4 regions of the Streptomyces ziwulingensis genome follow, and region 3 is predicted to be linked to each of the others. Evidence: riboswitches for the same ligand, from Rfam matches in the RefSeq annotation. Region 3 holds a riboswitch; each other region holds the start of a gene.

Region 1 (7,276 bases), on a different contig from region 3:
GGCGCACCACGGTGAACCGGTGGTCCAGGTAGACCTCCAGCAGCTCCTTGAGGCCCAGCGTCAGCGGCTGGCCGTCCACCAGGGCGACGTTGTTGATGCCGAAGGACTCCTCCATCGGCGTCAGCTTGTACAACTGCTCCAGGACCGCCTCCGGCACGAAACCGTTCTTGATCTCGATGACCAGACGCAGTCCGTGCTGGCGGTCGGTGAGGTCCTTGACGTCCGCGACGCCCTGGAGCTTCTTCGAGCCGACCAGGTCCTTGATCTTGGCGATCACCTTCTCCGGGCCGACCGCGAACGGCAGCTCGGTGACGACCAGGCCCTTGCGGCGGGCGGTCACGGTCTCCACCGTCACCGTCGCGCGGATCTTGAACGTGCCGCGGCCCGACGCGTAGGCGTCCCGGACACCCGGCAGGCCGACGATCCGGCCGCCGGTGGGCAGGTCCGGGCCCGGTACGTGCTTCATGAGGGCTTCGAGGTCGGCGCCGGGATACCGGATCAGATGCCGGGCGGCGGAGATCACCTCGCGCAGGTTGTGCGGCGGCATGTTGGTGGCCATGCCGACGGCGATGCCCGAGGCCCCGTTGACCAGGAGGTTGGGGAAGGCGGCGGGCAGTGCCTGCGGCTCCTGCTCCTGGCCGTCGTAGTTCGGGGCGAAGTCGACGGTGTCCTCGTCGATCGACTCCGTCATGAGACTGGTCGCCTCGGTCATCCGGGCCTCGGTGTACCGCATGGCGGCCGGCGGGTCGTCGTTGCCGAGCGAGCCGAAGTTGCCGTGGCCGTCGACCAGGGGGACGCGCATCGAGAACGGCTGGGCCATGCGCACCATGGCGTCGTAGATCGACGCGTCGCCGTGCGGATGCAGCTTGCCCATCACCTCGCCGACGACCCGCGCGCACTTCACGTAGCCGCGCTCGGGCCTGAGCCCCATCTCGTTCATCTGGTAGACGATGCGGCGGTGCACCGGCTTGAGGCCGTCGCGCGCGTCCGGCAGAGCACGGGAGTAGATGACCGAGTACGCGTACTCGAGGAAGGAGCCCTGCATCTCGTCGACGACGTCGATGTCGAGGATCTTCTCCTCGTACGGGTCGTCGGGCGGCGGGGTCTTCGTACTACGGCGGGCCATCGCTGACGGCTCCTTGCTGAAGCGTGAACGGTGATCTGACGCGGTCCATTGTGGACCGGGGCACTGACAGTGGCCGACCAGGACCCGTCGCGGGCGGTCGGCCCGGTGCTGCCCGCAGAGTACGCCCTCGGCCGGGGAGGACTCGCAGGGGACGCCGGGCGGACCCGCCCGGCAGGTCCGTTCCGTGCTCGCTCTCGGCGTACGGGAACCGGGAACTTCACCGGCACTCCGCACGCTTGCATACAGTGGCAGGATCGGCAGGAATCCAGCAGTTCCGACCAATGATGCCGATCAATGAAGCCGACCAGGTTTCCACCCGGGATTCCACCCGAGGTTTCGCGATCGAAGGGACGTACATGCCCATGGGTCACACGGCCACAGCCGAGGCAGGCTCCGGCGGGCTGACAGCGACCGAGCACCGGCTGGCCAACGGCCTGCGCGTGGTGCTCTCCGAGGACCACCTGACCCCGGTCGCGGCGGTGTGCCTCTGGTACGACGTCGGCTCGCGCCACGAGGTCAAGGGCCGTACCGGCCTGGCCCACCTCTTCGAGCACCTGATGTTCCAGGGTTCCGCCCAGGTCAAGGGCAACGGCCACTTCGAGCTGGTGCAGGGCGCCGGCGGTTCGCTCAACGGCACCACCAGCTTCGAACGCACCAACTACTTCGAGACCATGCCGGCCCACGAGCTGGAGCTGGCGCTCTGGCTGGAGGCCGACCGCATGGGCTCCCTGCTGGCCGCCCTGGACGAGGAGTCCATGGAGAACCAGCGCGACGTCGTCAAGAACGAGCGCCGCCAGCGCTACGACAACGTCCCCTACGGCACGGCGTTCGAGAAGCTCACCGCCCTCGCCTACCCGCAGGGCCACCCGTACCACCACACCCCGATCGGCTCGATGGCCGACCTGGACGCGGCCACCCTGGAGGACGCCCGCGCGTTCTTCCGTACCTACTACGCGCCGAACAACGCGGTGCTCTCGGTGGTCGGCGACATCGACCCCGAGCGGACGCTCGCCTGGGTGGAGAAGTACTTCGGTTCCATCGCCTCGCACGACGGCAAGCCCGCCCCGCGCGACGGCTCCCTGCCCGAGGTCATGGGCGAGCAGCTCCGCGAGGTCGTCGAGGAGGAGGTCCCGGCGCGCGCGCTGATGGCCGCCTACCGCCTCCCGGAGGACGGCACCCGCGCGTGCGACGCGGCCGACCTCGCCCTCACCGTCCTCGGCGGCGGCGAGTCCTCCCGGCTCTACAACCGCCTGGTCCGCCGTGACCGTACGGCCGTGGCGGCCGGTTTCGGCCTGCTGCGCCTGGCCGGCGCGCCCTCGCTGGGCTGGCTGGACGTGAAGACCTCCGGCGACGTCGAGGTGCCGGTCATCGAGACCGCCATCGACGAGGAACTCGCCCGGTTCGCCGAGGAGGGCCCCACGGCCGAGGAGATGGAGCGCGCCCAGGCCCAGTTGGAGCGCGAGTGGCTGGACCGGCTCGGCACGGTCGCGGGCCGCGCCGACGAACTCTGCCGGTACGCCGTCCTGTTCGGTGACCCGCAGCTCGCCCTGACCGCCGTGGGCCGCGTGCTGGAGGTGACGGCCGAGGAGGTCCAGGAGGTCGCCAAGGCCCGGCTGCGCCCAGACAACCGCGCGGTGCTCGTCTACGAGCCGACCGCCCCCGAGGCCGGGGCCACCGACGAGACCGACGCGTCGGACCGCACCGACGAGAACGACGAGAACGAGGAGGCGGCCAAGTGACCGAGCTGGCCACCATGGAGTTCCACCCCCGGCCGCAGTCGGGCGAGCCCAAGCCCTGGGCCTTCCCGGCCCCCGAGCGGGGCACGCTGGACAACGGCCTGACGGTCCTGCGCTGCGACCGCCCCGGACAGCAGGTCGTCGCCGTCGAGATCCAGCTCGAAGCGCCCCTGGAGGCCGAACCGGCCGGCCTGGACGGCGTCGCCACCATCATGGCGCGGGCCTTCTCCGAGGGCACCGACAAGCACTCCGCCGAGGAGTTCGCCGCGGAGCTGGAGCGCTGCGGGGCCACCCTGGACGCGCACGCCGACCACGCCGGCGTACGGGTCAGCCTCGAAGTGCCCGTCTCCCGCCTCGCCAAGGCGCTCGGCCTGGTCGCCGACGCCCTCAGGGCGCCCGCGTTCGCCGACAGCGAGATCGAGCGGCTGGTGCGCAACCGCCTCGACGAGATCCCGCACGAGCTGGCCAACCCCTCGCGCCGGGCCGCCAAGGAGCTGTCCCGGCAGCTCTTCCCGGCCGACTCGCGCATGTCGCGCCCGCGCCAGGGCAGCGAGGAGACGGTCGCGGGCATCGACTCCTCGGCCGTACGCGCCTTCTACGAGCGGCACGTCCGACCCGCCACCGCCACCGCCGTGGTCGTCGGCGACCTCACCGGCATCGACCTGGACGCGCTCCTCGGCGACACGCTCGGCGCCTGGACCGGGCCCGCGGCCGAGGCCCGGCCGGTGCCGCCGGTCACCTCCGACGACACCGGACGGGTCGTCATCGTGGACCGTCCCGGTTCCGTCCAGACGCAGCTCCTCATCGGCCGCACCGGACCGGACCGGCACGACCGCGTGTGGCCCGCCCAGGTGCTCGGCACGTACTGCCTGGGCGGCACCCTCACCTCCCGCCTGGACCGCGTCCTGCGCGAGGAGAAGGGCTACACCTACGGCGTGCGGTCGTTCGGGCAGGTCCTGCGCTCCGCGCCGGACGGCACGGGCGCCGCGATGCTCGCCATCAGCGGCTCCATCGACACCCCGAACACCGGTCCCGCCCTCGAGGACCTGTGGACGGTGCTGCGCACGCTCGCCGCGGAGGGTCTCACCGACGCCGAACGCGACGTGGCCGTGCAGAATCTGGTGGGCGTGGCGCCGCTGAAGTACGAGACCGCGGCGGCCGTCGCGGGCACGCTGGCCGACCAGGTCGAGCAGCACCTGCCCGACGACTTCCAGGCGACGCTGTACCGGCAACTCGCCGCGACCGGCACCGTCGAGGCCACCGCGGCCGTCGTCAACGCCTTCCCGGTGGACCGCCTGGTGACGGTCCTGGTGGGCGACGCGGCGCAGATCAAGGCGCCGGTCGAGGCCCTCGGCATCGGTGAGGTCACCGTCGTGCCGGCCGAGTAGCACCGCGCGTGCGGCGGCCCCGGTGACCCTTGTGTCACCGGGGCCGCCTTTTGTCCGTATTGCGGCGGAGGTTGCCTGTCTGCTCTGTGGGATGCGCGACAAAAAACCTGATGCGTTTGGGAAATGAACACACTCCCGCTTAGCTTCGTCCCGGCTGTTCGTCAGGCAGTGCGCCGCGCCCGCGGCACCGGACAGTCATCGCCGAGTCCCCGTACGGCGCGAGCCAGGGGAGCCGGGGACCCAACAGTCCCTGGGGTGAATCGGACGCCCGCGCGTGCGCGAGGGGGTCCGTAGGAGACCTTCCTGCTCCGAACCCGTCAGCTAACCCGGTAGGCGAGAGGGAAGGAAAGGACCAGCCAGTACATGGCGTTCACGCGCGCCGCCGGGAAGCACCGTCGACCCGGCCGGATGCACCGCACGACCACCCGCGCGGCGGGTGTCGCGGCCCTCGCCACCACCGGCGTCATAGGCACCCTCGCGGCGCCGGCGCTCGCCTCCGAGCCGGTTCCCGAGCAGACCGGTCTCACCCCCGTCATCACCATCGGTGACTCCATAGCCGAGCAGATCGACGCCCAGGCCGCCGCCCAGCGGCAGGCCGCCGAGGACGCCGAGGCCGAGCGCAAGGCCCAGGAGGCCGCGCGGGAGCGGGCCGCCGAGGCGGCCGAGCAGGCCGCGAAGGAGGCGCACGAGGCCAAGGAGCGCGCCGCCCGCGCGGCCGAGCGCAAGCTCCTGAACACCTACGTGGCGCCGATCAGCAGCTCCTACGTGTCCACCGCGTACCGGGCCAGCAGCGGACTGTGGTCCTCCGGCACCCACACCGGCATCGACTTCCACGCCGCCTCCGGCACCTCCGTGCACGCCGTCGGCGCCGGCACGGTCGTCGAGGCCGGCTGGGGCGGCGCCTACGGCAACCAGGTCGTCGTCAAGATGCACGACGGGACGTACACGCAGTACGGCCACCTGTCGTCCATCGGCGTCTCGGTGGGCCAGTCGGTCACCCCGGGGCAGCAGATCGCGGTCTCCGGCTCGACCGGCAACGTCACCGGACCGCACCTGCACTTCGAGGCCCGTACCGGCGCGGAGTACGGGACGGACATCGACCCCGTGGCGTACCTCCGCTCGCACGGCGTCTCCGTCTGACGGCACGTTCCGCGGCATCCGAAAGCACCCGAAAGCCCCGGCTCACCGAGCCGGGGCTTTCGGCGTTCCGCCGGCCGGTGACCGAAGGTGACCAAAAAAGAGCCATGGATTCCGGCTCGGCATCGGAAATTCCGCCCCATTGCCATAGAGTCACTGAACACGCGTCAATCGTCGACGTTTCACGGGGATTAAGGCGGAGGTCGGTCATGCGTATTCCGGCGCATTCGGTGTGCACGGCGATCCGGGACGACATCGTCGCGGGTGTCTACGAGCGCGGCAGCCGGCTCACCGAGGAACTGCTCGCGCGCCGCTACGGCGTCTCCCGCGTCCCCGTGCGCGAGGCCCTGCGCACCCTGGAGGCCGAGGGCTTCGTGGTGACCCGGCGCCACGCGGGCGCGTGCGTGGCGGAACCGACCGAGCAGGAGGGCGCCGACCTCCTGGAGATGCGCCTGCTGCTGGAGCCGCTGGCCGCCGCGCGGGCCGCCCAGCGCCGCACCGAGGCCCATCTGAAGGTGCTGCGGGGTCTCGTCCGGCTGGGCCAGGAGCGGGCCAGGCGGGGCTACAGCGACGATCTGCGCTCCCTGGGGGGCTGGTTCCACGAGACGCTCGCCCAGGCCGCCGGCAGCCCGGCCCTGACGTCGACGCTGACCCAGTTGCGGCACCGGATCGCCTGGATGTACGCCGTGGAGGCGGCGGCCGGTCCGGTGGAGTCCTGGGCGGAGCACGGCGCGATCGTGGACGCGGTGGCCCGCGGCGACGCCGAGCGCGCCCGGACGCTCACCTCCCACCACGGTGAGCGGTCGACCGCGGCGCACCGCCTGCGCTTCGCCGCGGGAGCCGAACGCGCGGAGCGTGTGAGGAACTCGCAACGTGCCGTAAACACACCGAGCCTGCGGCATTAACACAAACGCCGTATACAAAGAAGAGGAATTCGGCGGGGTCCTTTTCTGCTGCTCTGCTACTCGCGTCTGCGGCCATTTCCCGATGGGTCGGACGCATTTCCCGCGGCCCTGCCACGTAAAAGGCGGGACCGAGTCGTCCGGTGACCCGGATCGGCTCGGCCCCGCCATTTGCATAAGGCGTTCAGGTGTTCAGACGGTCTCGGGAAGCTCCTCGAGCCCCTCGGCGACCAGCTTCGCCAGGCGCTCCAGCGCGGCGTCCGCGCCCTCGGCGTCCGAGGCGAGGACGATCTCCTCGCCGCCCTGGGCGCCCAGGCTCAGGACGGCCAGCATGGAGGCCGCGTTGACGGGGTCACCGTCGGCCTTGGCGATCGTCACGGGAACACCGGTGGCCGTGGCGGCCCGGACGAAGATGGAGGCGGGGCGGGCGTGGAGACCCTCGGCCCAGCCGACGTTGACGCGGCGCTCAGCCATATGTTGCTGCCCTTCAGGTGATCAGGGTTGTCTGTCTGGCGATCAAAGTTGTCTAGACCAGTTTCCCACACCGTGGCGCACGCCCCCGGAGCGGCCCGTTTTGCGGGCGCGCGGACCGGCCGCGGCCCCCGGTCCGGCCCCCTCGCCCCCACAGCCTGCCCCGCGCCGTTGTCGTACGCGAGCCGTACTCTGGGGCCCATGCAGACCTCGTCGGACCGGCACGAGTACCCCGCCCACTGGGAAGCCGACGTGGTGCTGCGCGACGGCGGTACCGCGCGTGTGCGCCCCATCACCGCCGACGACGCCGAACGCCTGGTCAGCTTCTACGAGCAGGTCTCCGACGAGTCCAAGTACTACCGCTTCTTCGCCCCCTACCCCCGCCTGTCCGCCAAGGACGTCCACCGCTTCACCCATCACGACTTCGTGGACCGGGTGGGGCTCGCGGCCACGGCGGGCGGCGAGTTCATCGCGACCGTGCGCTACGACCGGATCGGCCCCGACGGCACGCCCGCG
Region 2 (7,276 bases), on a different contig from region 3:
GGTGATGGTCTTCCAGCCCTCCCAGTCGTCCTCGAACAGCGGGTCCTCGATGGAGACGAGCGGGTACGCGTCGACCAGCTCCGCGTAGTACTCGGTCATCTCGGCGGCGGTGCGCTCCTTGCCCTCGAAGCTGTAGACGCCGTCCTTGTAGAACTCGGAGGCGGCGACGTCGAGGGCGAGGCCGATCTGCTCGCCGGGGGTGTAACCGGCTTCCTTGATCGCCTCCAGGATGAGGTCGAGGGCCTCGCGGTTGGAGCCGAGGTTCGGGGCGAAGCCGCCCTCGTCGCCGAGGCCGGTGGCCAGGCCCTTGCCCTTCAGCACCTTCTTGAGGGTGTGGTAGATCTCGGCGCCCCAGCGCAGCGCCTCGGAGAAGGACTCCGCGCCGATCGGCGCGATCATGAACTCCTGGATGTCCACGTTGGAGTCGGCGTGCGAGCCGCCGTTCAGGATGTTCATCATCGGCACCGGCAGCAGGTGCGCGTTGGGGCCGCCCAGGTAGCGGAAGAGCGGCAGGTCGCTCGCCTCGGAGGCGGCGTGGGCGACGGCGAGGGAGACGCCGAGGATGGCGTTGGCGCCGAGCGAGCCCTTGTTGTCGGTGGCGTCCAGGTCGAACATGGCCTGGTCGATCAGGCGCTGCTCGGTGGCGTCGTAGCCGACCAGCTCCGGGCCGATCTGCTCGATGACGGCGAGGACGGCCTTCTCGACACCCTTGCCGAGGTAGCGGCTGCTGTCGCCGTCACGCAGCTCGATGGCCTCGAAGGCGCCGGTGGAGGCGCCGGACGGAACGGCGGCACGACCCGTGCTGCCGTCGTCGAGGCCGACCTCGACCTCGACCGTGGGGTTGCCTCGGGAGTCCAGGATTTCCCGGGCTACGACGACGTCGATGGACGGCACGAGCATCTCCTTCTTCCATGTGACGCTTTGGTGTGACGCTTCGGTCTGACGTGAGTGTGCGGAGCGCGACGGCTCCGCGGGACGAGCCTAACCGGCCCGCGGTGATCGGCCAGCCGGTCACCCACCCGTTGGACAGAACCGAGAGTAAATTGTTTCCGAACGGAACAAAACCAGGGCGTGTGGTGGCCGCCAGGTTCCGGACATGCCCCCGCCCCGGCGCGTACGGGGGAACGCGCGCCGGGGCGGGGAGTCCGGGGGCCTACTTCAGGTGGAGCTGCTGGCCCGGGTAGATCAGGTCGGCCTGGTCGACGATGTCGTCGTTCAGCTTGAACAGCTTGGCCCAGCCGCCGGCCACGTCGCGCTCCTTGGCGATGGAGCTGAGGGTGTCTCCCTTGACGACCTTGTACTCGCCGTCACCCTTCTCGACCTTCTTGCCGGTCGGGGTGGTGACGGTCTTCTTCGCGACCGGGCGCTCCGCGGAGCGGGACGCCTTCTGCTCGGTGGAGCGGTCGGCGGTGGAGCCGGTGCTCCGGCTCTGCGGCTGGCTCTGGGGCTGGGACTGGCTCTGGGACTGGCCGCTGTCCTGGGTGCCCGTGGCGGAGCCGCCGCCCTGGCTGCCGGTGGAGCCGCCGGTGGAGGCGCCGGACAGGCCGGTGCCGCAGCTCGGCCAGGCGCCCTTGCCCTGGGCCGCCAGGACCTTCTCGGCGACCTGGATCTGCTGGGCCTTGCCGGCCTGGTCCGCGGTGGCGGCGTACTGGGTGCCGCCGTACGCGGCCCAGGTGGAGGCGGAGAACTGCAGGCCGCCGTAGTACCCGTTGCCGGTGTTGATGGACCAGTTGCCGCCGGACTCGCACTGGGCGACGGTGTCCCACTCGGAGGTGGTGGCGGCGGAGGCGTTGCCGGCCACCATCAGCGGGGCGGCGACGGCGACACCGGCCACACCGGCGACGGCGATGGCGCGGCTGGCCTTGGACGGGCGACGGTGCGTGCCCTTGCCGGAAAACAGCATGGTTGATCCCCTCACCGACGCCTGCGAGGTGAGCTGTCGGGTTCGGGCCGGTTGAGTTGCCCGGCCGGGTTCCTCACGGAACTCGGCTCCACCCCTAGCCGCTCCGGCTCAACTGCCCGGTGCGGCACTTACCTTGGGTCCCCCGCTCCTGCCTTCGGCGCTTGCGCGACGACTGTTCCCGGGTGGCCGCTGGCAGGATTCGGCGTTGCGGCACCGGGGCCCGCGATGGCGAGCGATCACGACCGTAGCCACGCGCCACGGACATTTTCAAAGACGATCAGGGCTTCTGAGATCTATGTCTCACGGAGATCAATACGGACATTCATTCCCAAACATGGAGTGAACTACCGCTGCTTTTCGCCCGATTCGACACCGACAGCAAGCTTCTGACCGGGAACGATGTGATCCGGGTCGGCGCCCACCGTCTCCTCGTTCTCCGTGTAGAGGGAACGCCACCCTCCGGCGAGGTCGAGGGAGTCGGCGATGGCCCAGAGATTGTCGCCGGCGCGCACGGTGTACGTCCCGTCGGCCGCGGCGCGCGCGGTGGAGTCGCCGCGGGAGGCGTGCCGGCCCGAGGACCCGTCCGTACGGTCCCGCGTCGCGCTTCCGTCCGAGGTGCCGCCGCGGTGACGTCCGGCCCCGGAGGTGTCGGCGTCGGCGTCGGCCAGCGCCGAAGAACCGGTTTCCTGTACGGACTTGCCGGTACTGTCCCGCTTTGTGGTGGCCGAGCCGCTCGTCCCGGCGGCGGTTGAGCCGGATTCGGCGGACGTGTCGGACTTGGCCGATTCGTCACCACTGTCCGTCGACTTCTCGGAGGGGGAGGCCGAAGGCGACGCCGAGGAGCCGGTCTTCGTACCGGACTTGGTGCCGGATGCGGTCCCGGCCGCGGTCCCGGTCTCGTCCGCGTCCTCCTCGTCGGCCGACGACTTGGCCGAGGACTTGGCGGAGGACTTGACGGACGGAACGGACCCATTGGTGCCGGACGTTCCGGTGGTGGGCGTCTCCTCCGCCGATTCGGCCGACCCGTCGCCCGTGGTGCCGCTCGCCGACCCGGCGGCCAGTCCGGCGAGCGGTCCGCAGGTCGGCCAGGCGGTGACGCCCCGCGCCGACAGCATCTTCTCGGCGACCTTGACCTGCTGGGCGCGGCTGGCCTGGTCGGCGCTGGTGGCGTAGGCGAGCCCGCCGAACTTCTCCCAGTCCTCCTGGGACAACTGCAAACCGCCGTAATAGCCGTTGCCGCTGTTCTGGCTCCAGGCGCCGCCGGTCTCGCATTCGGCGACGCGGTCCCAGGTGGTGCCGTCGGCCGCGTGGGCGCCGGTGGCCCCCAGGAGCGGGATCGCGATGGCGGAGCCGGTGACTCCGGCAGCGACGACCAGGGCCGGAGCCTGGCGGGGGCGACGGTGACGGCCGTTCCCGGAGAGCATGCGGAGACCTTTCGCGTGACAGCAGGGGGTCCGCGCGGCGATGGTGCTCGGCCGCCGCGCTGATCCGTGAACGTATAGGCATACGATCACTAGTCACAAGTTCATGCCGTGTAGATCACATGGAGATCACAGAAGTGAAGGTGTGTCACTTTTGCATGTGTGACGAGTCGTTCTCCGAAGGGGAGGCGACGGGTGTGAACGACACGGGGAGGGTGCGCAGGCCACGCATGATGAGCCCGCCGCGCCAGCGCAGTTCGGCCGGGTCGGCCGCGAGCCGCAGGTCGGGCAGGCGGGTGAGGAGCGTGGCCAGCGCGGTCTGGCCCTCCAGGCGGGCGAGCGGGGCGCCCAGGCAGTAGTGGAGGCCGTGGCCGTAGCCGAGGTGCTGGTTGTCGCGGCGGGAAAGGTCCAGGGTGTCCGGGTCGGTGAACCGCTCGGGGTCCCGGTCGGCGGCGGCGAGCACGACGAGGACCGGGTCGCCGGCGGCGATGTGCTGCCCGCCGACGGTGAGCGGCCGGGTGGCGAACCGCCAGGTGGCCAGCTCGACCGGGCCGTCGAAGCGCAGGAGTTCCTCGACGCCGGTCTCCAGCGGTTCCCGCTCGCCGGCCGCCACCGAGCGCTGGAGGCGTTCGCGCTGGTCGGGGTGGGTGAGCAGGGCGTACATGCCGTTGCCGATGAGGTTGACGGTGGTCTCGAAACCGGCGAAGAGCAGGATGAAGGCCATCGCGGCGGCCTCGTTCTCGGTGAGGTGCTCGCCATGGTCGGAGGCGCGGATGAGGCCGGAGATGAGGTCCTCGGCGGGGCCGGGCTCGGGCGGCAGCGCCGCGCGCTTGCGGTGGATGAGGTCGGCGAGGTAGCCGCGCATCTTCTTCACCGACCGGGCGACACCGCCGCGGGGTCCGCCGCCGTGCCGGATCATCATCCCCGCCCAGTCCCGGAAGTCGTCCTGGTCCTCGCGCGGGACGCCGAGCAGGTCGCAGATGGCGTAGATGGGGAGCGGGAAGGCGAAGTCGTGGATGAGGTCGGCCTCGCCGCGTCCGGCGAAGGAGTCGATGAGGCCGTCGGCGAGTTCCCGCACGCGGGGGGTGAACTCGGCGACGCGGCGCGGGGTGAACGCCTTGCTGACCAGCCGTCGCAGCCGGGTGTGGTCCGGCGGGTCGATGTTGAGCAGATGGGTCATCAGCTCGGCCTTGCGCTCGCCCGGGATGCCGGTCCGGCCCCTGGCGTGCGCGGGCTCGTCGTGGTGGGCCGGGTTCTTCGACAGCCGCGGGTCGGCGAGGGCCTGCTTGGCGTCGGCGTACCGGGTGACCAGCCACGCCTCCACCCCGCTGGGCAGCCTCGTGCGGTGCACGGGGGCGTGCTCGCGCAACCAGGCGTAGGCGGGGTAGGGGTCGCTCGCGAACTCCCAGGTGAACAGCTCGGGGCCGGCGGGGGCCTCGGAGGCGGCAGGGGTGGGGGTGGGGGTGAGTGCGGGGGCGGGTGCGGGGGTGCGGCGGGGCTCGGCTTGCTCGGTCACGCCCCGACCGTATCCGGGGCGCCTCCCCCGGCTACGGGTCCCCCGGGTCGCTCAGCCCTCCTCGGCCTCGGCATCGGCATCGGCATCGGCATCGGTGTCCGTCTCGCCGCCGCCCTCGGTCCGGCGGATCGCGTCCCGGTAGGCGCGGGCCGCCGCCCGCAGGGCCGCTTCCGGGTCCACGCCGTCCGCCTCGGCGCGTACCGCCAGTGCCAGCAGTTCGTAGCCGAGGCCCTCGGCGCGGGGCAGCGGGACGTCCAGCCCGGCCGTGCGCACCCGGGAGGCGAGCTTCGCGGCGAGGGCGAGGCCGGGCTGGCCGAGGGGGACGCCCTCGGTGACGGAGGTGCGCCGCTTCTCTGTCTGCTTGGTGCGCAGCCAGTGCTCCCTCACCTCCTCGGGGGTGGCCGCGGTCGCGTCCCCGAAGACGTGCGGGTGGCGGTGGACGAGCTTGGTGACGAGGGTCGCCGCGACGTCGTCGACCGAGAAGGGGGCCTCGGGATGCTCCTCGGCGATGCGGGAGTGGAAGACGACCTGGAGGAGCACGTCGCCGAGTTCCTCGCGCAGTTCGTCGCGGTCGCCGTCCTCGATGGCCTCCACCAGTTCGTACGCCTCCTCGATGGTGTACTTCGCCAGCCCCTCGTGGGTGCGCCGCGAGGACCAGGGGCACTCGACGCGGATGCGGTCCATGACCTGGACGAGGTCGAGGAGGCGGGCGCCGGGCAGGTCGTAGGAGGCGGGCAGCAGTTCCAGCTCCGGCATCGCGACGCGGCCGGAGCCGGCGAGGCGGGCCAGTCCGTCGGTCAGGGCCGGCTCGCCCTCCCCGGTCGCCACGACCACGGCCGTGCGTCCGCCGGCGCAGGCGTCGAGGAGCTGTTCGGCGGCGGGGGCACTCTCCTCGACCCGTATCCCGGCCTCGCGCAGGTAGGGGAGCTGGGGGTGGGCACCGTCGGCGCAGAGCACCAGGTCGGCCGCGCGCAGCGCCTGCCAGGCCGGCCAGGACAGCAGGCCGGGGGCGACGCGGTGGCTGGTGGTGAGCAGGACGATGCGGCCCTCGGCGGGGGCCTGGGCGGGGGCGGCTTCGGAGTGCGTGGCGTTCACTCTCCGAACGTAACGCACGGCACGGACCGCACCACGAGTTGTCCACAGGCGGCCGGGCCGCGGTGGCCGCGTTGTCCACAGCGGCCCCGGTGTCCACAGCGGCCGCGTGGTCCGCAGGCCGCCCGGAGGTGCCCGGCGATCACGCCGTCTGCTGCGTCCCGGCCGCCGTGATCTCCCGCACCCACGGCGTCTTCGCGTCGACGCGGCTGCTCTTCTCCACATCCCACTTGCCGTAGCGCGGGTTGAGGTCGATGTCCAGGTCGGCGGAGGTCTCGGACAGGGCCTTCCAGAAGGCGGGCTGGCCGGTGTCGGTGCCGAGGCGCTCGGCGAGCTTCTGCGCCTCCACCTGGAGGCGGAGGTTGTCCTCCAGACGCTCCGGGGGGATGCCGTACTGCTGGAGCCAGACCGTCTCCAGCGCCTTGGCCCCGCCGGCCTGCTGCTCCAGCCCGGCCCGCATCCGCTGCAGTTCCTTGCGGGTGACGCTCACGCCCGCGTCTCCGGCGGCGCGGTGCAGCACCTGGTCGAGCACCATGCTGTGCAGGGTGTCGCGGGTGAGGGAGCCGCTGCGGTTGATGGCCTGCGCGTACTGGGCGTCGTCCGCGACGGCGGCACGCTGGGCGGCGCGTACCTCGCCGACGCGGTCCTCCAGTTGGGCGACGGTGATCCGCCGGCCGTCCACGACGGCCGCCGCGCCGGGGTGCGCGTCGTTGCCGCAGGCGGTGAGGAGCGGTGCCGCCGCGGCGAGCGCGGCGGTGAGGACGAGCGCGGAGCGACGGCGGCGGTGCAAGGGGACCTCCCGGTGGAGATTGTGCGACGGTGCACAAGGTCTTGCGGTGATCGATGGTAGGCAGTGGACGGGCTCTGGCCAACCCATTCGACCAACGATTCGCCGGGACGTGAGGCACCGCCGCGGGCCCGCGAGTCCGTCGTCGGCCGACCCTCCCGACGGGGCCGCCGGCCGGGGCGCTCGCCGTCGGGTCAGTCCAGCCGGGCGAGATCCTCGATCTCCGGCGGCACGCCGTCGTCGGAACGCACCGCGAGCAGAACGGGTTCGTCCTCGTCCCACCGCACCGCGATGGCCACCCGTGGATCCACGCCCTCGACGGCGTACGCCCTGGTCGGTTCACGGCCCACCGTGGTGCCGGGGTCGTTCGGGGTGTCGGCGCAGGGCGGGAACTCCGCGGGGCCGAGGGCGGCGCCCAAGGTGAAGTCGATGTCGCCCACGTCCGTGTAGGTGCGGCCTCCGTAGGTGGCGGTGATCGCGCAGGAAGCCGCGGCCTCGCCGCCACCTCCGCCCGGCACCGTGCAGGCGGCGGCCGCCGCCAGGAAGGCAACGGCCGT
Region 3 (7,276 bases):
CAGCGGGTCGGGCGAGCTGGACCCGGGCGCCGCCTTCTGGCACACGGGGGGTGCGAAGGTGCTGCTGACCACCGACCGGGGGGCCGCCCGCGCCCACGCTCTCGGAATCGCCGCCGAGGTCGTCCCGCTCGGGGCCGAACTGGACTGGTGGGCGGCGTTGGCGCACCTGTACGAGCGGTACGGTGTGCGGCGACTGATGGTCGAGGGGGGCGGGACGGTCCACACCCAACTGCTGCGCGAGGGCCTCGCCGACGAACTGCAACTCGTTCTCGCCCCGCTGCTCGTCGGCGACCCGGACGCGCCCCGCCTGTTCGGGCCCGGCGGCTACCAGCGCGGAAGGCTGCGCCTGGTGGAGACCCGGCGGATCGAGGACGTCGTCCTGATGCGCTACGAGCCGACCGCCCCCGGCACCGGAAGCCGCGCGTCCGCCGCCGACCGGCACTGGCTCGCCCTCGCCTGCGAGCTGGCCGCGCTCTGCCCGCCCTCGCGGACGGCCTTCAGCGTGGGCGCGGTCGTGGTCGGCGCCGACGGTACGGAACTCGCGCGGGGGTACTCCCGGGAGGGCGGGGACCTCGTCGCGCACGCCGAGGAGGCCGCCCTCGCCAAGATCGACGCCACCGACCCGAGGCTGCCCGCCGCCACCGTCTACAGCAGCCTGGAGCCCTGCGCCCACCGCGCCTCCCGGCCCGCGCCCTGCGCCCGGCTCATCCTCGACGCGGGCATCCGCCGCGTCGTCACCGCCTGGCGGGAGCCGGACACCTTCGTGGTGGCGGCCGACGGCAGCGGGCTGCTCGCCGCGGCCGGCGCCGCCGTCGTCGTACTCCCGGAGTACGAGGAGCGGGCCAGGCGGCCCAATCTCCATCTGCCGGGCTGAGCACGGCTGGGGCCGATCGGCCCAACCCGTACTGCGCCGCGCCCGCCGCACCGGCACGCTGCCAAGTGTTTCCGTCCCCGACCGACGCGGAGGTGGCCATGAGGGCAGTGGGCAGGCGGGCGACGGCTCTGGCGGTGGCGGTGCTGCTCGCGGGGCTCGCCGCCGGGTGCGGTGACGAGTCGGGGCGGGCGAGGGTGCGGGCGCTGCCCGCCGACGCGGAGTTCACCCACCCCGGGGTGCTCGTCAGCGACGCCCAGCTCGACACCGTGCGCGAGAAGACCACCGCCGGGCGGCAGCCCTGGCTCACCGCGTACCTGGCGATGCGGGACAGCGAGTACGGCTCGTACAAGTACCGGGCCCGGCCCTTCACGACGGTGCACTGTCCGGGCGGGGAGGAGGCCGGCCGCGGCTGTGCCGAGGAGCGGGCGGACGCCATCGCCGCCTACACGCAGGCCCTGCTCTTCGGCGTCACCGGCAAACCGCAGCACGCCGGCCAGGCCCGGCAGATCATGGACGCCTGGTCGGCGAGGCTGACGGACCACACCGGCGCCAACGCCGGGCTGCAGGCGGGGTGGACCGCCTCGACCTGGGCGCGGGCCGCGGAACTGGTCCGCCACACACCGGACGCCGGCTGGCCGGAGAGCCGGGTGCGGCGGTTCGAGAAGATGCTGCGCGGCGCGCACCTGCCCCGGCTGACGAAGAAGGTCCCCGACTTCAACGGCAACTGGGATCTGGTCATGACCGACGGGGCGATCTCCGCGGCCGTCTTCCTCGACGACCACAAGGCGTTCGACCAGGCCCTCAAGCGGGTCCGGGACCGGGTGCCCGCCTACTTCTACCTGGAGAAGGACGGCAAGCTGCCGTACACCCCGGCGGGCAGCGCCATCGACACCCCGAAGCGGCTGACGACGTACTGGTTCGAGCAGGCCACGTACAAGGACGGCGTCACCCAGGAGACCTGCCGGAACTTCGCGCACGTCGGCCACTCCATCGCCGCCACCGCCCACATCGCGGAGACCGCCTGGCACCAGGGCGTCGACCTGTACGCCGAGGTGAAGGACCGGCTGAAGGCCGCGCTCGCCCTGCACGCCCGCCACCAGGCGTCGAAGACCGCGCCGAAGTGGCTGTGCGGCGGCAAGGTCGAGCGGGACCTCGGGCCCGACCTGGAGGTCGCCCTCAACCACCTGGAGAACCGGCTCGGCGACTCCGTCCCGGCCGCCCACCGGCTCGCCGCCCGCACCCGCCCGGCCGGCACCGACGACCTCTTCGTCTCCTGGGAGACGCTGACCCACGCGGACAACCCCGGCCGGTGAGACGGGCCGCGGATCACCGCCGCGGATCACCGGTGTGCGCACCGCCCTGAACATGGCGTACACTAAAACCACAACGACGCGGGGTGGAGCAGCTCGGTAGCTCGCTGGGCTCATAACCCAGAGGTCGCAGGTTCAAATCCTGTCCCCGCTACTGAAGGCCGATGGCCGGGATCCGACAAGGATCCCGGCCATCGGTGCGTTCGCCCTCCTCTCCCTCTCCCGTCCTCTCTCCATGTCGCGTCATCCGTCCGGCTCACACCGGTCGCCGCCCGTCCCGGTTCCGGGAACCCTGGACGGACGGGACGGCGGCGTGGACGTACGTGGACGTACATGGGTGGCGGGAGACGAGTGGTGCGGCCTGGTGACGTGGACGAGGGACCGTACGCCAGGGCCGGCGGCCGGCTCCCCGGCGACCCCGTGCCCGACCCCGGCCTCGGACACGCACACGAGCACGCACACGGGCACGGCGGCGACGGACACGGGCACGGCGCGGCACGGCCCGGCGTCCGGTCCCTCGGGCGGGAGGAACGGCGGTTCACCAGCGTCCGGCGGTTCGTGCGGCTGCTCCCCCTGCTGCTGATCGCCGTCGCCGTCGTCTACGACTGCCTCACCCCCCGCTACTTCACCGCCGGCCCGCTCTACACCGCCGCGCCCCTGGTCGCCGCCCCGCTCTATTCGCGGCGCGGCACCCTGTTCACCGGGATCGCCGTCGTCGTCGCCGTGACCGCGCTCCAGTTCACCAAGGACGTCGCCCACTACATCGACTCGATCACCGAACTGGTGACCATCGCGACCGTCGCCGCCCTCGCCGTCTTCGTCAACGCCTTCGTCCGCCGCACCGACGAACGCCTCGCCTCCGCCCGGGAGATCGCCGAGGCCGCCCAGCGCGCCGTGCTGCCCGAGCCCGCCGGGCGGATCGGCGGCTTCGAGATCGCGGCCTGCTACGAGGCGGCCCAGGCCGACGCGTTCATCGGCGGCGACCTGTACGCGGTGCAGGACAGCCCGCGCGGCGTCCGGATGATCGTCGGGGACGTGCGCGGCAAGGGGATGGGGGCGGTCGCGGCCGTCGCCGTCGTGATCGGCGCCTTCCGGGAGGCCGCCGAGCAGGAGGCCACCCTGGAGGCGGTCGCGCAGCGGCTGGAGCGGGCGCTGGCCCGCGAGGGCACCCGGCGCGAGGGACTGGACGCCTTCGAGGGGTTCACCACCGCCATCCTCGTCGAACTCCCGCACGGCGGCTCCGTGGTCCGCCTCGTCAACCGCGGCCATCCGCCGCCCCTGCTGCTGTACTCCGACGGCACCCTGCGGACGCTCTCCGCCCGGGACGCCGCGCTCCCGCTCGGCATGGGCGAACTCGGCGTCTGGCCCGATCGCGCCGAGGAGAGCGCCTTCCCCGGCGGCTCCACCCTGCTGCTCTACACCGACGGACTCTCCGAGGCCCGGGACGCCGAGGGCGAGTTCTACGACCCCCAGAAGCGGCTGGCGGGCCGCGACTTCGGCGACCCCGGCGCGCTGCTGGACCACCTCGCCGAGGACGTGCGCCGGCACTCCGGGGGCGGCATGGCGGACGACATGGCGCTGCTCGCCGTACAACGTCCTTGATCATTGTCACCGGTGGTGAGCGCGCGACCGGCGTTTGGTAACGGCTGACATACCGTCAGGTTTAGCCGGTCGGAAAATGGGTTCCCCGGAGACGGTGGAAGGGCGGTCAAGTCGCCCGGTTTTCAGCGGTCATGCGGCCTTGCTCCCCGCCGGATTTCCTAATGATCAAGAGGAACGGCTTGGAATCCGTGCCACGCGTCTATTAACGTTCGATAACGCAGCGCGGTCGTCCCAGCCGTCACAGAAGGCGGCTCCGCGCGCACGCGCCGAATCCCGTGAGGGAACCGGGGAACCACCACCTTGGGGTGAATCGCGAGTCCGCCGCCGTGGCGACACGGCCGGTATACGCGCGTAGGAGACCTTCCTGCTCCGAACCCGTCAGCTAACCCGGTAGGCGGAGACGGAAGGAAAGGAGCACGCCCACGTGGCGTCCAACCGGCCTGCCCCCGAGGCCCACTTCGCGCCTACCCCGCGCGACACCGAGACGTTCGGTTACGGCGCCGTCCGCGCCGACGAGGGCCCCTTCGAGGAGTGGAACCCCACCGCGGAGTCCGTACTTCCCGTACGCGGCCGGCACCGGGTCGCCAAGCAGCGCGGCGGTCTCGCCCGCAGCTCCACCGTCCTCGGCGTCGGCGTCATAGCGGCCGTCGGAGCCGGCGGCATGGCCAGCGCGCAGACCGGCAAGCCGCCGGTCTCGATCTCCATGCCGGACCTGCCCAACGTGGGCTCGCTCATCTCGGACGACGAGGAGCCCGAGCCCCAGGGTTCGGCCACCCCGCTCAGCGGCGTCGCCGCCGTCGCCGTGGCCGACACCGAGCAGCGCACCACCGCCGGTGAGGCGCTGGTCGGCCGCATCATGGCGCAGGCCGAGCAGCAGCAGGACCAGGCCGAGAGCAAGGCCGCCGCCGAGGCGAAGGCCGCCGCCGAGAAGAAGGCGGCCGAGGCCGCCGAGAAGGCGGAGAAGGAGGCGGAGGCCAAGGCCGCCGCCGAGAAGAAGAAGGCGGCCGCCGAGGCGGCGAAGAAGGCCGAGGCCGAGCGCCTCGCCAAGCTCGCCGCGCAGTACGCGCTGCCGACCTCCGCGTACACGATCACCTCCACCTTCGGGCAGGCCGGCGCCTACTGGTCGTCCGGTTACCACACCGGCCTCGACTTCGCCGCGCCCACCGGCACGCTGATCAAGGCGGTCCACACCGGGACCATCACCGAGGCGGGCTGGGCCGGCTCCTACGGCTACCGCACCATCCTCACCCTCGACGACGGCACCGAGCTGTGGTTCTGCCACCAGTCCTCGATCAGCGTCAGCGTCGGCCAGAAGGTCAGCACGGGCGATGTCATCGGCCGCGTCGGCGCCACCGGCAACGTCACCGGCGCCCACCTCCACCTGGAGGTCCACCCCGGCGGGGCCGCCTCCGGCATCGACCCGATGGCCTGGCTCCAGGGCAAGGGCCTCACCCCCTGATCCCCGGCGGTCCTGACGAACACCCCCCGACGTCAGGGCTGCCGGTTCACGGACGGTACGGGTTGTAGCTGTAGGCGTACGTGGTGGGCGTGGTGTAGGCGCTGTGCGGGTGGCAGGCGTTGTACACGGTGTGCGCGTTGTACGTGCTGTAGGCGTTGTACGTGGTCTGGGCGTTGTGTGTGATGTACGGGTACGGCGGCCATGGCGGGGCGGCGAGCGGTACCGCAGGCGCGGTGGCGCGGGCCGCGTGGTCCAGAGCCGGGTGGGCCGCCTCGCGCCGGTGCCACAGCTCCTGGAGCAGTTCCCGCTCCCGGGCCGCGAAGTCCGGGCCCGCCCGGCCGTCGCGCGCCCGGTGCCGGAGGAACGCCAGTTCGGTCGCGTACGCCTCGTACTGGGTCACCGCCCGCGCCGCGGCCTTCCCGGCGCGGTGGCGGGCGTACGCGCGGGCCAGGCGCCGCGCCTTCAGCGAGGCCAGCGCGTACGGCTCGGCCGGGGTCAGCCAGCCGGCCATCGCGTAGACCGGCAGCTCCTGTCGTATCGTGCTCAGCTCGCGCTGGCGGGTCCAGACGGCCAGCCAGGTCAGCAGTCCGAACGCGGGCACCATGAACGCCGCGTAGACGCCGAAGAAGCCGTACTCCCCCAGCGTCGACGAGCCGTTCCACAGCGCGTGCATGCCCATCGCGAGCAGCAGGCCGGCCAGCGGGAGCAGGACGCGCCGGGCACGGGGGCGGCCGCCGCGCAGCGCGGCGATGCCGAAGCCGATGCCGGTGAGCACCGTGAAGAGCGGGTGCGCGAAGGGCGACATGACGATGCGGACGAAGAACGTCGCCGCGGTGACGGAGGCGATGCCGCTCTCGCCGCTGAGCCGGTCGGTGCCGAAGGCGGTGCCGAGGTAGAGGATGTTCTCGGTGAAGGCGAAGCCGGTGGCGGTGACGCCGGCGACCACGACGCCGTCGAGGATTCCGGTGAAGTCGCGTCTGCGGAAGAGGAAGACCAGCAGGACGGCGGCGGCCTTGGCGGACTCCTCCACCACCGGGGCTATGACGGTGGCCCCCAGGGTGTCCGCGCCGGCCGGATCGGCGGTGGCCGTGGCTATCCAGCGGGTCGCGAAGGTGTTGGCGACGATGGCTATCAGCGCCGCCGCGCAGGCGCCCCAGGCGAAGCAGAACACCATGGTCCGCCAGGGGCCCGGGGCCACCCGGTCCAGCCACCGGAAGGCGGCCAGCAGCAGCGGCACGGGCAGCACGGCGAGCCCGAGGCCGACCAGGAACCCCTCGGTGCCGGTCTGCTCGCGCACCAGGGACAGGATGACCAGACCGGAGAGCGCGAAGAGGGTGCCCAGCGCGCCGTAGCGCACCCACGCGCGCTGCCACCAGTGCGGGTGCGGGAGGCGGTGGGCGTCGTCGGGGGGACCGCTTGCGGGCGTCGGACGCGGGGAACTGGTGGCCACGGCATCGACCCTAACGAGACGAGGGGCCCGGTCTTCAGGCGCCGGTGGGGGGCAGGTCCTGGTGCTGGTCCTGCCGCTGTACCCGGTGCGGTACGCGGCGGAAGAGCAGATCGTTCACCACATGACCCTTTTCCAGTCCCTGACCCTCGAAACGGGTCTGCGGACGGTGGGCGGGGCGGGGCGCGAAACCGCCGTCGGGCCGGGTGTTCTCGAAGTCGGGGTGGTCGGTGAGGACCTCCAGCATCTGCTCGGCGTACGGCTCCCAGTCGGTGGCGCAGTGCAGGGTCGCGCCCGGCCGCAGCCGGGCGGCGGCCAGCGTGAGGAACTCCGGCTGGATCAGCCGGCGCTTGTGGTGCCGCTTCTTCGGCCAGGGGTCGGGGAAGTAGACGCGCAGGCCGGCCAGGGAGTCGGGGGCGAGCATCTCGCGGAGCAGGATGATCGCGTCGCCGTTGCCGACCCGGACGTTGGTCAGGCCGTCCCGCTCGGCGAGACCGAGGAGGTGGCCCTGGCCGGGGGTGTGGACGTCGGCGGCCAGCACGTTGGTGCCGGGGTCGGCGGCGGCCATCCGGGCCGTGGTCTCG
Region 4 (7,276 bases), on a different contig from region 3:
GATCGCGGTCGACATGGAGTCCGCGGCCACGCTGCTGAGCGCCGTCCGGGACCGCGCCCGCCCGGTTGCGGCTGTCCGGGTGGTCGTGGACGCTCCAGAACACGAACTCGTCCGGATCGGCACGGTGCGCGGTGGAATATCGGCTTTCCGCGTCCTTCGTTCCGTACTTCCCGCTTTCTATGAATGGCACCGTTCTCTGTTACTCCCTCGGAGGTGAGCCAGATGGCCATGCCGCTGCGCCAGTCCATCAAGGTCGCTACATACCTGGCCGAACAGAAGCTCCGGCGGCGGGACAAATTCCCGCTCATCGTCGAGCTGGAACCGCTCTTCGCCTGCAATCTGAAGTGCGAGGGCTGCGGCAAGATCCAGCACCCGGCCGGCGTGCTCAAACAGCGCATGCCGGTAGCCCAGGCCGTCGGGGCGGTGCTGGAGTCCGGTGCCCCGATGGTCTCCATCGCCGGCGGCGAACCGCTGATGCACCCTCAGATCGACGAGATCGTGCGGCAGTTGGTGGCGAAGAAGAAGTACGTCTTCCTCTGCACCAACGCCATGCTGATGCGCAAGAAGATGGACAAGTTCACGCCCTCCCCCTACTTCGCCTTCGCGGTCCACATCGACGGGCTGCGTGAGCGGCACGACGAGTCGGTGGCGAAGGAGGGCGTCTTCGACGAGGCCGTGGCGGCCATCAAGGAGGCCAAGCGGCGCGGCTTCCGGGTCACCACCAACTCGACCTTCTTCAACACCGACACCCCGCAGACCATCATCGAGGTGCTCGACTTCCTCAACGACGAGCTGAAGGTGGACGAGATGATGATCTCGCCCGCCTACGCCTACGAGAAGGCACCCGACCAGGACCACTTCCTGGGCGTCACCCAGACCCGCGAGCTGTTCAAGAAGGCGTTCGCGGGCGGCAACCGGCTGCGCTGGCGGCTCAACCACTCGCCGCTCTTCCTGGACTTCCTGGAGGGCAAGGTCGACTTCCAGTGCACGGCGTGGGCGATCCCGAACTACTCGCTCTTCGGCTGGCAGCGGCCCTGCTACCTGATGAGCGACGGGTACGTGCCCACCTACCGGGAGCTGGTCGAGGAGACCGACTGGGACAAGTACGGCCGCGGCAAGGACCCGCGCTGCGACAACTGCATGGCGCACTGCGGCTACGAGCCGACCGCCGTGCTCGCCACGATGGGGTCGCTGAAGGAGTCCCTGCGCGCCCTGCGCGAGACGGTCTCCGGAAACCGGGAGTGACGGCATGACCGGCGCCCCCCCGGTGTCCTCCGAGACTCGGTCCGGCCGGTCCGAGAGGCGATGAGGATCGCCTGACAGACGGAGCGGACGGCGCCTCGGGGGACGACCCGGCCCTGCTCCCGCACCAGCCGCCGCCCACCGCCCCGTCGCCGTCGTGGAGGACAACAGCCGTGCGGCGGGCGTAGGTTCGGGGATGGCACTCGCGGCCGGCGACGCCGGGACCGACGTACCGGTACGGCGGTCCGGCATCCCGGAGCAGTTCCTCGCGTACGCCGAGCGGGCCGAGGTGCTCGCCGGCCTCGGCCTCACCCCGGTCGGCGTCGCCGGCCGGATCGCCGCGAGCCTCGCCGTCAGGAAGCAGCGGCCGCACGGCCGGGCCGCCACGTCAGGGCAAGGAGAGAACTGAATGACCAAGGAGTTCGACCTCGGCGCGCTACTGGCCGAGCGCGGGGACGAGCGGTACGAGCTGCACACCAGGCACCTCAACCACCAGCTCCCGCGCATGCTGCGCACCATCGGCTTCGACAAGGTCTACGAGCGCGCCGAGGGCGCCTACTTCTGGGACGCGGACGGCAACGACTACCTGGACATGCTCGCCGGGTTCGGGGTGATGGGCGTCGGCCGCCACCACCCGGTCGTCCGCAAGGCGCTGCACGACGTCCTCGACGCCTCCCTCGCCGACCTCACCCGCTTCGACTGCCAGCCGCTGCCCGGACTGCTGGCCGAGAAGCTCCTGACCCACAGCCCGCACCTGGACCGGGTCTTCTTCGGCAACAGCGGGACGGAGGCGGTCGAGACCGCGCTGAAGTTCGCCCGCTTCGCCACCGGCCGGCCCCGCATCCTGCACTGCGAGCACTCCTTCCACGGCCTGACCACCGGCGCCCTGTCGGTCAACGGCGAGTCCGGCTTCCGCGACGGGTTCGCCCCGCTGCTCCCCGACACCGCCGTGCCGCTCGGGGACCTCGACGCCCTGGAACGGGAGCTGCGCAAGGGCGACGTGGCCGCCCTGATCGTGGAGCCGATCCAGGGCAAGGGCGTCCACGAGTCCCCGCCCGGCTATCTGCGCGCCGCGCGGGAACTGCTGCGCCGGCACAAGGCGCTGCTGATCGCCGACGAGGTGCAGACGGGCCTCGGCCGCACCGGCACCTTCTACGCCTACCAGCACGAGGCGGGCGTCGAACCGGACCTGGTCTGCGTGGCCAAGGCGCTCTCCGGCGGATACGTCCCGGTCGGCGCCACCCTCGGCAAGGAGTGGATCTTCCGGAAGGTGTACTCGTCGATGGACCGCGTGCTGGTCCACTCGGCGAGCTTCGGCGCCAACGCCCAGGCCATGGCGGCCGGCCTCGCGGTGCTCTCCGTGCTGGAGAACGAGGGGCTGGTGGCGGGCGCCGCGGCGACGGGCGAACGGCTGCGGTCCCGGCTGGCGGCGCTGATCGACAAGTACGAACTGCTCGCCGATGTCCGGGGCCGGGGGCTGATGATCGGCATCGAGTTCGGCCGGCCGAGGTCGCTCAAGCTGCGCGGCCGGTGGGCCATGCTCCAGGCCGCCCGCAAGGGGCTCTTCGCCCAGATGGTGGTCGTGCCGCTGCTGCAACGGCACCGCATCCTCACCCAGGTCTCCGGCGACCACCTGGAGGTGATCAAACTGATCCCGCCGCTGATCATCGGCGAGCGGGAGGTGGACCGGTTCGTGGACGCCTTCACCGAGGTGATGGACGACGCGCACAACGGCGGCGGCCTGATGTGGGACTTCGGCAGGACACTGGTGAAGCAGGCGCTGGCCAACCGCTAGCACGGGCCGCGCGTGACCACTATGAGATTTGCCTCTAAGGCAATAAATTTGCCGCAGAGGCAAGACTGCGGCTGAATGGGGAGCATGAGTTCCTCGGAAGCCGAGCCCGCGGCGGACCTGCCCGCCGTGGCTCCCCAGCTCCGCGCGCTGCGCCGCCGCGCCTCCCTCACCCTGGAGGTGGCCGCCCGCGCCGCGGGACTGTCACCGGCCCACCTCTCCCGGCTGGAGACCGGACAGCGCCAGCCGTCCCTGCCGATGCTGCTCGCGCTGGCCCGCGTCTACGGTACGACCGTCTCGGAGCTGCTCGGCGAGACGGCCGCCGACCGGGACGCCGTGGTGGTGGCCGCCGACATGGAACCGACCGCGGCGGGCGGCTGGACCTACCGGCAGGCCGGCGCCGCCGGCCGCGCCATGCAGGCGCTGCGCGTCCAGGTGCCGTACGGCTCCCAGGGCGACATCGTGCGCGTGCACCCCGGCGAGGAGTGGCTGTACGTACTGAGCGGGCGGCTGCGGCTGCGCCTCGGCGACACCGCGCATCTGCTCGGCCCCGGCGACAGCGCGCACTTCGACTCGCTCACCCCGCACCGCCTCGCCGCCCAGGACCACGACGGCGTCGAGGTCCTGTTCGTCCACACCCTGCTGCAGAGTCCCACGGCCACCCTGTGCCTGGGCCCCACCACCGGAGAGATGCCATGACCGACATGGAGGAGAAGTTCCCCCGCGCCCTGTGGGTGCGCCTGATCATCTACATCGCGGTGGGGCACGTCTTCGCGGCCTTCATCTATCTGCTCTTCGAGGTCGGCGCCAAGTAGCTCCCCCGGCTTCCGGGAGCCGTCGCCCGGCTCAGTCGAGCAGGCGCTCGCGCAGCCGCTCCCGGGTCGCGGGCGTCAGCCGCAGTCCCCGCTCCAGGTAGGCGTCGAGGGAGCCCCAGGTCTCCTCGGCGGTGTCGAGGGCCGCTGCCAGATACTCGGCGCGCGCGTCGAACAGGGGGCTCAGCAGCTCCATGACCTCGGGGGAGTAGGCCGACCTGGCGGTGCCGCTGCGGCGCACCTGGTAGCGGCGGTGCGTGGCGTTGGACTTCAGGTAGTCGTCGAGGAGGGCCTCGCGCTCGACGCCGACGGCGAGCAGGGTCACGGCCACCGACAGGCCCGCGCGGTCCTTGCCCGCCGAGCAGTGCATGAGGGCGGGGACGCTGTCCTCGGCGAGCGCGTGCACCACCCGGGAGTGCTCCGCCGTACGGTCGGTGATGATCGACCGGTACGAGGCGATCATGCGGTCCGCGCCCTTGCCGTCGGCGAGTATCCCGCGCAACTGGTCGAGGTCGCCGTCGCGGACCATCCTCCAGAACTCGGCGCCGTCGGCGGGGTCGGAGAGCGGCAGGTTCACGTTGCGGGTGCCCGGCAGGGTGACGTCAGGGCCTTCGAGCCGCTGGTCGGCGGCGTTGCGGAAGTCGAAGATCGTGTGGATGCCCAGCGTCGCGAGGAACGCCGCGTCCTCGGCGGTGGCATGGGCGAGGTGACCGCTGCGGAACAGCACACCGAACCGCACCCGCCGGCCGTCGGCGGTCGGGAGTCCGCCCACGTCACGGAAGTTGCGCACGCCGGCCAGCTCGGGCTCGGTCGACGGGACCTGCTGCGTCACGAGGACTCCTCCCACTGCGTCCGCCGGCGCTGCTCGACGGCGGGCACACCCGACGATACGGCATCCCTTGCCTGGGGCAATGAGTTCTCCTGAGGCTTAAGCCCCCGATGTCCCACTGGCTCCCTTTATCCCTAATACAACACAAAACCCCAACTCCACCTGTAATAAACGATGCTGGCGTGGCAGCGCGTGAGCAGCGTCATAACCGTGACGGTGCGTTGCTGGGCATGCTCACGTAATGCAGGTGCTTTTCGTGGGAGTTTGCCGTGCGCCGCGTTCCTGATTTCCACGGAGCGTGACGAGGCGTTCCCGGAAAGGATCAAGCGAAACCCGGTCCCCGGGAATCCCGCGCTTGTCCCCGCCCGTCCCGGTCCCTTACGTTCACCACCGATCCGGACGGACGCCTAATCCTGCCGCCGACCGGACTCCGCACCCACCCACCACCCGTATCGGCAGGAGCGGGGGACCCACAGGTACAACTGCCTGTTCCGGTTCCCGGGACGGCTAGGGGTAAAGCCGCGTCCATACGTCCATGGCGGCGGCCGGGCATCTCCAGCCCGCACCCGACAGCTCACCTCGTAGGCGCCGGAGAGGAATTCACCATGCCCGCGAAGGGTAAGCACCGCCGTACCAAGACCCAGCGCCTGACCCGCACCATAGCCATCGCCGGAACCGGCGGCGCCGCGCTCGCACTTCCGCTCCTGGGGGCCGCCGGCGCCCACGCCGCCCCCGCGCAGTCCGTCACCGAGCACGCCGCGCAGTCCCTGCCGACGGCCGCCAGGACCGTCGCGAAGGACTCCGGCGACGACGCCGGGAAGCGCACCTACACCGTGCGCGGCGGCGACTACCTGGCGAAGATCGCCGACGAGCAGAACGTCAGCGGCGGCTGGCAGAAGCTCTACGCGGACAACCGCGCGGCCGTCGGCTCGGACCCCTCGCTGATCCACCCGGGCCTGAAGCTCTCGGTGGGCGGCAAGGCCGCGACGGCCACGACCGCGGAGTCGAAGTCGAGCGAGTCGCCGGCGGCCGGGTCGGGCACGGCCGGGTCGAAGACCACGCAGCCGTCGCAGTCGTCGGCGGAGTCCTCCGACGCCGAGGGCGCCACGGCCCAGTCGGCCGGTACCGCCGGTAACACCACGGCGACCTCCTCCGGCTTCGTGCTGCCCGTCGCGAACGGCACCGTCGGCACCCCCTACCACCAGTCGGGCAGCATGTGGTCCAGCGGCTACCACACCGGCACCGACTTCGTGGTCCCGACCGGCACCTCCCTGAAGGCCGTGGGCGCGGGCACCGTCGTCTCCGCCGGCTGGGGCGGCGCGTACGGCAATCAGGTCGTCATCCAGCTCAGCGACGGCCACTACGCCCAGTACGGCCACCTGTCCTCGCTCTCCGTCGCCGGCGGCGAGACCGTGACCGCGGGGCAGCAGATCGGCCTCTCCGGCGCCACCGGCAACGTGACCGGCCCGCACCTGCACTTCGAGATCCGTACCACCCCGGACTACGGCTCCGACATCGACCCGCTCGCCTACCTGCGCGCGCACGGCGTCTCCGTCTGAGCCACCCCCCCGCACCGCCGAAGGCCGGACCCCGATCCCCGGGTCCGGCCTTCGGTCATGTCCGGTTTTCAGTGGGTCACTTATTCCGCAATTGGCGAACACTTTGCGAGTGGCCTTTCTCACCGCCGGTCAACCCCGCCCTACGGTCGCGTAGGTCACATTCAAAGGTGAATCATGGGCCGACGTGGCAGACGATTCGAAGAATGACAGCGGAAGAGTGATCGGGTCGTACGTGGCGGTGGGGGACAGCTTCACCGAGGGCGTCGGCGACCGCGGCCCCGACGGGTCATGGGTCGGCTGGGCCGACCGCTTCGCCGTCCTGCTCGCCGACCGGCGGCCCGAGGGCGACTTCACCTACACCAACCTCGCGGTGCGCGGCAGACTGCTCGACCGCATCGTGGCGGACCAGGTGCCCCAGGCGGTCGGACTCGCGCCGGACCTGGTCTCCTTCTGCGCGGGCGGCAACGACATCATCCGGCCCGGCACCGACCCCGACGAACTGGCCGAGCGGTTCGAGCGGGCCGTCCGCGCGCTCAGCGCCGTGGCCGGCACCGTGCTGGTGACCACCGGCTTCGACACCCGCGGGGTACCCGTCCTCAAGCACCTGCGCGGCAAGATCGCCACGTACAACGGACATGTGCGGGCCGTCGCCGACCGGTACGGCTGCCCGGTGCTGGACCTGTGGTCGCTGCGCGGCTTCCAGGACCGCCGGGCCTGGGACGCCGACCGGCTGCACCTCTCGCCCGAGGGGCACACGCGGGTGGCGCTCCGCGCCGGGCAGGTTCTCGGCCTGCCGGTGCCGGCCGACCCGGACCAGGCATGGCCGCCGCTGCCGCCCCGCGGCGCACTCGACATCCGGCGGGACGACGTCCAGTGGGCGCGTGAGTACCTGGTGCCGTGGATCGGGCGCCGGCTGCGCGGCCAGTCCTCCGGCGACCATGTGATCGCCAAGGGGACCCTGTCGGCGGCCGACATCAGGACCCGGATCGCGACGGTGGCCTGAAGCCCCGTACGGCAGTTGCCGGCCGGGACTGTCACACCG

Evidence for each region. Region 3 has a riboswitch for cyclic di-AMP ahead of ABEB00_RS16705 (M23 family metallopeptidase). Riboswitches for the same ligand answer to the same signal wherever they lie in the genome.
Region 1: linked by a shared signal. The riboswitch ahead of ABEB00_RS30640 (M23 family metallopeptidase) and the one ahead of ABEB00_RS16705 (M23 family metallopeptidase) in region 3 are both predicted to bind cyclic di-AMP.
Region 2: linked by a shared signal. The riboswitch ahead of ABEB00_RS18905 (transglycosylase family protein) and the one ahead of ABEB00_RS16705 (M23 family metallopeptidase) in region 3 are both predicted to bind cyclic di-AMP.
Region 4: linked by a shared signal. The riboswitch ahead of ABEB00_RS25180 (peptidoglycan DD-metalloendopeptidase family protein) and the one ahead of ABEB00_RS16705 (M23 family metallopeptidase) in region 3 are both predicted to bind cyclic di-AMP.

The regions. Positions count from the first base shown of each region.
Region 1 is NZ_BAABIG010000080.1:32,860-40,135, reverse strand. Features, by position in the region: gene ABEB00_RS30655 (DNA gyrase/topoisomerase IV subunit A) at 1-1,126, opposite strand, end outside; gene ABEB00_RS30650 (M16 family metallopeptidase) at 1,483-2,865, shown strand; gene ABEB00_RS30645 (M16 family metallopeptidase) at 2,862-4,250, shown strand; cyclic di-AMP (ydaO/yuaA leader) riboswitch at 4,440-4,601, shown strand; gene ABEB00_RS30640 (M23 family metallopeptidase) at 4,614-5,390, shown strand; gene ABEB00_RS30635 (GntR family transcriptional regulator) at 5,597-6,292, shown strand; gene ABEB00_RS30630 (HPr family phosphocarrier protein) at 6,482-6,763, opposite strand; gene ABEB00_RS30625 (bifunctional acetate--CoA ligase family protein/GNAT family N-acetyltransferase) at 6,962-7,276, shown strand, end outside.
Region 2 is NZ_BAABIG010000034.1:67,375-74,650, forward strand. Features, by position in the region: gene eno (phosphopyruvate hydratase) at 1-894, opposite strand, end outside; gene ABEB00_RS18905 (transglycosylase family protein) at 1,154-1,903, opposite strand; cyclic di-AMP (ydaO/yuaA leader) riboswitch at 1,907-2,073, opposite strand; gene ABEB00_RS18910 (transglycosylase family protein) at 2,248-3,327, opposite strand; gene ABEB00_RS18915 (cytochrome P450 family protein) at 3,473-4,741, opposite strand; gene ABEB00_RS18920 (nucleoside triphosphate pyrophosphohydrolase) at 4,892-5,935, opposite strand; gene ABEB00_RS18925 (SurA N-terminal domain-containing protein) at 6,075-6,722, opposite strand; gene ABEB00_RS18930 (DUF6281 family protein) at 6,914-7,276, opposite strand, start outside.
Region 3 is NZ_BAABIG010000027.1:14,533-21,808, reverse strand. Features, by position in the region: gene ABEB00_RS16725 (dihydrofolate reductase family protein) at 1-874, shown strand, start outside; gene ABEB00_RS16720 (alginate lyase family protein) at 973-2,187, shown strand; tRNA gene ABEB00_RS16715 (tRNA-Met) at 2,265-2,338, shown strand; gene ABEB00_RS16710 (PP2C family protein-serine/threonine phosphatase) at 2,554-3,786, shown strand; cyclic di-AMP (ydaO/yuaA leader) riboswitch at 4,041-4,198, shown strand; gene ABEB00_RS16705 (M23 family metallopeptidase) at 4,211-5,245, shown strand; gene ABEB00_RS16700 (PrsW family intramembrane metalloprotease) at 5,292-6,695, opposite strand; gene trmB (tRNA (guanosine(46)-N7)-methyltransferase TrmB) at 6,730-7,276, opposite strand, start outside.
Region 4 is NZ_BAABIG010000054.1:140,387-147,662, reverse strand. Features, by position in the region: gene ABEB00_RS25215 (phosphorylase family protein) at 1-217, shown strand, start outside; gene hpnH (adenosyl-hopene transferase HpnH) at 223-1,245, shown strand; partial or broken gene ABEB00_RS25205 (1-deoxy-D-xylulose-5-phosphate synthase) at 1,364-1,651, shown strand; gene ABEB00_RS25200 (aspartate aminotransferase family protein) at 1,652-3,037, shown strand; gene ABEB00_RS25195 (helix-turn-helix domain-containing protein) at 3,122-3,733, shown strand; gene ABEB00_RS25190 (DUF6126 family protein) at 3,730-3,849, shown strand; gene ABEB00_RS25185 (tyrosine-protein phosphatase) at 3,881-4,678, opposite strand; cyclic di-AMP (ydaO/yuaA leader) riboswitch at 5,103-5,278, shown strand; gene ABEB00_RS25180 (peptidoglycan DD-metalloendopeptidase family protein) at 5,281-6,234, shown strand; gene ABEB00_RS25175 (SGNH/GDSL hydrolase family protein) at 6,452-7,237, shown strand.